2 regions of the Bacillus sp. FAU18 genome follow, and region 2 is predicted to be linked to the other one. Evidence: riboswitches for the same ligand, from Rfam matches in the RefSeq annotation. Region 2 holds a riboswitch; the other holds the start of a gene.
The links. Region 2 has a riboswitch for cyclic di-AMP ahead of kimA (potassium transporter KimA). Riboswitches for the same ligand answer to the same signal wherever they lie in the genome.

Region 1 (3,135 bases), 520 kb from region 2:
TAAAACGCCGATTTTTCATCACATCAAACAGAACCGTAAATCCGATCCCTCCTGTAATAAATAGGAAAGTAATCACGAGGTTTACTGTAGGATCGCCAACGTAGCTCATCAAATTATCAGGCCACAACGAAAACCCGGCATTGTTAAAAGCAGATATTGCGTGAAACAAACTGGCAAACAAGCCGGATGACCAGCCGTACTGAGGTACAAGCCTGATGGATAAAATGAGTGCTGCTATCAATTCAATACTGATCGAAAACAGAAACAGGACTTTGACAAGGCCAATGACACCGCCGATTGTCGGCTGGTTTAAGGCTTCCTGGACGAGCATTCGTTCTTTTAAGCCAATTTTTTTTCCTAATATCATGACGATCAAGACCGCAAATGTCATAAATCCAAGCCCGCCAATCTGAATCAGCCCCATAATTACTGTTTGCCCGAATACCGTAAATTGAGTACCGGTATCGACAACAGCAAGCCCTGTAACAGTTGTAGCGGAAGCCGCAGTAAAAAGGGCATCTATCCATGACAATGGCTTCGTAGTGGAAATCGGAAGCATTAATAGGACAGCCCCGATGATAATGGTAAGGAAAAAACCAATGGCAAGCACTTGAGGCGGTGTAAACCGAACCCATTTGATCACTTTATCCTTTTGAAGTGTCACCTTTGTCTACATCCCTTCGTTTTCAAAACGTTTAATATCCTTTTTGTGGCCCATGATCACCAGGCAATCTTGCTCGTGAATGATGTCTTCAGGCGCGGGGGAAAGACAGATATCTCCATGGTGTTTAATGGCCAGGATCGTGCAGCCGTACTTTGCTCTTACATTCAGGTCAATAATCGATTTTGAATCAAGCTTGCGCGTAGCCAGCAGCTCGACAATACTGTATTCATCAGATAGATCAATGTAATTCAAAACATTTTCGTCTGAAAGGCTTTGTGCGATTTTAACCCCCATATCTTTTTCAGGATGAATAATGCGGTCAGCGCCGATTTTTTCAAGCACCTTGTGATGATAATAGTTTTGAGCCTTTACCCAAATATTTGGAATATCAAGCTCCTTTAATAATAGGGTGGTCAGCGTACTCGCTTGAATATTTGCTCCGATGGCAACAATCACATATTCAAAATTGCGTATTCCTAATGAAAGCAATTCGTTTTCTTCGGTGGCGTTGGCAATTACCGCATGAGTGGCGTAAGAAGCATATGCATTGACCTTTTCTTCGTTGATATCAACCGCAAGAACCTCATGCCCCATTCTATGAAGTTCTTTACAAATGCTGCCGCCAAACCGGCCCAGCCCGATCACTGCAAATTGCTTATTTTTAATTCTTCCCAATGTTCATATCTCCCTTAGTGAATTAACGTTTTTGAAGCAAAAAAGACCATTGCAAAGAATGGCCGATAATAGACCTCCTCTCTGTATACGCCTACGAGGTTAGCTGTCGGATTAGGGATTCAGAGTACCCCCTCTTACTTAGTAAGATTCACCCCAAGGCTGTTAATAAAACAGCCAATCGTTGGTTCCCCCGTTCGTGTTTGATTAAGCGGTAAAAGAGACTGTATGAAATTGAACACTCAAGAATTTACTCCTGTTTCTAGTGTTTGTCAATTTAAATTTTAAACCAGAAAAAAGATAACGGGGATTAGAGAAAAAGGGGAGGGTAAAACGCAAAAAAGACCGGCGTTAACCGGTCTTTTACATTAGTTGCAACCGCAAGGCTGAGTCGGAGGAGTGCTGCGCTTAGCCACGTCAATGCTGGCTTCTGCGTAAAATTTATTTCCGATGCTTAATGATTTATTCTCCGCACGGAAAGTATATGTACCAGCGGCAGGAAGTGTTTTGTTATTCAGTTTTAATTTGAATTCGCCAGCTCCTAACAAATCAAGTGCCAAAGGAACTCTTACTGTTTTCCCGTTATTGAGGATCTGTGTTGTACGCAAGGCATTTCCGTTCAATGTGTCTTTCGTGTTTGCAGTAAATCCGCTTGGCAATGTAAACTCCATAACGCCAAGGCTGAGAAGCGTGTTTGGACGGTAAGTCAATTCGATATCTGAGAAAGACCATTCCGTTTTGCTGGCGCCAGTGATTGTTGCGAACAATGAAGCTGTAGACTGTGTTCTCATAGTAGATTCAGTATGAGCTTTAGTTGATGTAGATTCAGCCGCGAAAGAAGCTGTAGGTGCAGAAACGAGTAACCCGAGACTTAATGCACTAATTGCCAAAGAAGATAATAAATTGCGTTTCATAACAAAATTCCCCCTAAAAAAATTATCAATTAAACAGGCCTGCCCGCTTTTCACCTCCTCTGAAGGCCAAATACAAATTTTACCTACATAAAATTACCATCAAATATTTTGGAAGTAAATGGGGTGTTTTTCCCGTATTTTTCAAATTTGTAGTAGTTACATCAAAAAAACGCCTGGTTTCCCAGGCGTTTTCTGCTTTACTTTGTTTCGATCGGTATAAATTTAAAAATTTCTCCGGTCTGCACCGATTCAGCAAGCCGTTTCAGCCAGTCATAGTAAGCTTTAGAGCTTTCCAGCTGATCGTATAACTGCAGTGCCTCATTTTTGATATCCTCATCGAGATCTTCCTTGCTTAAAACCTTTTGTAAATCAGCTTGAGCTTCCTCGATCGCTGCTACATTCACTTGAACCTCCCGCTCCCATTTAGGTGGAAAGAAATTTGTGAAAAATTTAAAGAAATCCTTTTCAGCCACAAATGTATGCTTGCGGATTCCCCGGTGAAATGTTTTTTTCACTACATTTAAGTCTTGAAGCTTTTTGACGCCTGTGCTCATGCTTGGTTTGCTCATTTGCAACTCCTCACGCATTTCGTCAAGCGTCATCTCATCCCTCATATACATCGTCCCATATAAAATCCCGACACTGCGGGTAATTCCGTAAAGATCCATCGTTTCAGCAATGGAGTCAATAACAAGATCCCGAGCCTGTTCTATAGCTGCAAATTCTGGATTTTCATCCATACTGACCCTCTTTTCCTTTAGAAAATTAAATTCGTTAAGTTATTTCTTTATGTTCTTTATCTTAACGAAACATGAGGAAAAGTCAAAAAGAAAAATCGAAATGGGACTTTGACAGTTTAAAAACCATATGTTAGATTAAGGTTGT
Region 2 (3,135 bases):
CCGTCAGCGGATTTTCAAGAGTGGCCGCTGCCTTACGCCGGAAACCAGGATCAAACAACGTTAATCGTGCTTCCTGACACCGTAAGCCAATCGAAGCTAGAGGAGCTTTCTCTCGTAACGGAATCCTTTGGCAGCGAAGCACAGCATTCATATACGGTAAAGAAATCATCTGACGTTACAGCAAAGGATGCGAAAGGACGAAACCTCATTTTCATAGGGGGGATCAATCAATTTTCTCTTCTGAAGGAGAAATCATCAGATCTGCTTGTGCCGCAGGAAAAGAACGGCTCGTTTGATGTATCTGGTTTCGAGATGCTGAATGAGACGACAAAACAAGTGGTATTTACCCAAGCATCGGTTTGGGATTCACGCTATACAATGGCTGTCTTTGCACCGTCAAAAGGAGATGGCACGGCTGTCACAAAAGAGATCATCAGTTATCTGAACAGCAACGATGAGTCGGCAACCGTCCTTAATGAAACAAATAGCCAGCAGGTGTTTACAAACCACCAGCAGCTCAAATCGGAAACAAACAGTTCCGACGCAGAACAATCAACACAGGATCATAGCCAGAAATGGATGTATATTGGTGTGCTGGCACTCATTATGGTGATTGCGGCAGTATTCATTTGGATTGCTGTAAGACGCAGAAAAAGAAAGACAGATACAGAATAAAACAGAGGCGATTTTAGCCTCTGTTTTTTTATTTTTGGTAAGTAAATTCCATTTGTGGAACCTGTCATTTTATTTTTTTCTCTCAGCCAATAAGCCTCTTTACAACGTGCGGGAACGGGAGTATGATCTCTTTTAGAAAACAAATCGCTTAATCTGAAATCAGAGCGGGGGACCCAATAGAACGGCTTTTTGCCGTTGGGGTGAATCCTTTTTAGGTAGGGCTAACTCTCATATGCCCGAATCCGTCAGCTAACCTCGTAAGCGTTCGTGAGAGGAGATGAATGAAACCTGTGTTCGATGTTATGGCACAGGGGCATCCGTTTGCCTCTGTGTTTTTTGTTGTTCATTTTTGAATGCAAATCGCATACAGAGACATCATAGCAGAAAGGACTATCATCAACATGTGAGAGCAAGACACTGATGTTTTATTGTTTTAATTGAAAAATGAGAAATTAAAAGGGGAAGACATCGATGTATCATTCAATCAAACGTTTTTTGATTGGGAAACCACTAAAATCCCAAGCAGCTGGAGAGCAAAAACTGACGAAATTAAAAGCCTTGGCTATGCTTTCCTCAGATGCGCTGTCATCTGTCGCATATGGGACAGAACAAATTCTAATCATTTTGGCAACAATCAGTGCTGCCGCATTTTGGTACTCCATTCCGATTGCGGTTGGCGTTCTCATCTTGCTGCTCGCACTGATTCTTTCATACAGGCAAATTATTTACGCTTATCCGCAGGGCGGCGGGGCGTATGTCGTTTCTAAAGAAAATCTCGGTGAAAAACCGGGATTGATTGCGGGCGGTTCATTGCTTGTTGATTATATTTTAACAGTAGCGGTAAGTATTTCCGCAGGCACGGACGCCATCACGTCAGCCTTTCCTGCATTGCATGATTATCATGTGCCGATCGCTATTTTTCTCGTGTTAGTGATTATGATTTTGAACCTGCGCGGGCTTTCGGAATCGGCATCCATACTTGCCTACCCGGTTTATCTGTTTGTGGTGGCGCTTTTGGTTCTCATTGCAGTCGGGTTGTTTAAACTCATGACAGGACAAATAGACCAACCAGCCCATCATACACCGCTCGGCACACCTGTAGCCGGCATAACGCTGTTTTTGCTGCTTAAGGCTTTTTCCTCCGGCTGCTCAGCATTGACCGGGGTTGAGGCCATTTCTAACGCGATTCCTGCATTCAAAAACCCGCCTGCGCGAAACGCGGCAAGAACGCTTGCGATGATGGGGATTTTGCTGGCGATTCTGTTTTCCGGCATCACGGTGCTCGCGTACGGGTATGGTACGGCGCCGAAGCCTGATGAAACAGTGGTTTCACAAATTGCGTCCGAAACCTTCGGGCGGAATGTGTTCTACTATGTCATCCAAGGTGTCACATCGCTTATTTTGGTTCTTGCGGCAAATACGGGATTTTCAGCCTTCCCGCAGCTTGCCTTCAACCTGGCGAGAGACCAGTATATGCCGCGAATGTTTACAGTCAGGGGCGACCGCTTAGGCTTCTCAAATGGGATTATCTTTTTAGGCTTTGCCTCCATTGTTCTCATTATCTTATTCGGAGGACAGACGGAGCACTTAATCCCGTTATATGCTGTGGGCGTATTTATTCCATTTACGCTTTCACAAACCGGCATGTGCATGAAATGGATCAAGCAAAAACCAAAAGGCTGGATCGGAAAAATGCTGATCAACTCCTGTGGCGCTCTGATCTCATTTATGGTTCTATCCATTCTGTTTGTGACGAAGTTTAATGTCGTATGGCCTGTGTTAATCTTTATGCCTATCGTCGTTTTGCTGTTTTTTGCGATTAAAAATCACTATACAGCGGTTGGCGAACAGCTTCGCATCGTAGACAAAGAGCCGGAAGAAATCAAAGGCACCGTTGTGATTGTGCCTGTGGCTGGTGTCACCACCGTCGTGCAAAAATCGATTCACTATGCGAAATCACTGTCCGATCAGGTGATCGCCGTTCACGTGTCATTTGACAGAGAACATGAAAAGAAATTCGAAAAACGCTGGGAAGAGCTTAATAACGGCGTGCGTCTCGTGACGCTTCACTCCTCTTACAGAAGCCTTGTCCATCCGTTTGATAAGTTTTTGGAAACAGTTGAGGCAAAAGCGAAGAAGGAGCAGTTTTCCGTTATGGTGCTGTTTCCGCAATTTATAACGAAAAAACGCTGGCACACCATCCTTCACAACCAATCGGCCTTCCTCCTCAGAGTCCGGCTGTTCTGGAAAAAGGACATAATGGTTGCCACACTGCCGTATCATTTTAAAAAGTAAAGCACTAGGACCAAGGGAATCACCTTGGTCCTTTTTTGTTGGAATGGGAGGTATGGCGGTGTATACACAAGGTGCTTTTGTGATCGTACTGAACGAAAGTCAGCAAATTCTGCTGGTGAAACGAAAAGATGTCCCTCTATGGGATTTGCCGGGCGGCAGGGTTGA

Region 1: linked by a shared signal. The riboswitch ahead of ktrA (potassium uptake protein KtrA) and the one ahead of kimA (potassium transporter KimA) in region 2 are both predicted to bind cyclic di-AMP.

The regions. Positions count from the first base shown of each region.
Region 1 covers NZ_JBVYHZ010000004.1:998,551-1,001,685, reverse strand. Annotated here, with positions in the region: gene ktrB (Ktr system potassium transporter KtrB) at 1-664, opposite strand, end outside; gene ktrA (potassium uptake protein KtrA) at 671-1,339, opposite strand; cyclic di-AMP (ydaO/yuaA leader) riboswitch at 1,412-1,560, opposite strand; gene bslA (biofilm surface layer hydrophobin BslA) at 1,705-2,250, opposite strand; gene gbsR (transcriptional regulator GbsR) at 2,448-2,990, opposite strand.
Region 2 covers NZ_JBVYHZ010000004.1:475,308-478,442, forward strand. Annotated here, with positions in the region: gene AC0OMU_RS13405 (cellulose biosynthesis cyclic di-GMP-binding regulatory protein BcsB) at 1-675, shown strand, start outside; cyclic di-AMP (ydaO/yuaA leader) riboswitch at 811-954, shown strand; gene kimA (potassium transporter KimA) at 1,147-2,970, shown strand; gene mutT (8-oxo-dGTP diphosphatase MutT) at 3,029-3,135, shown strand, end outside.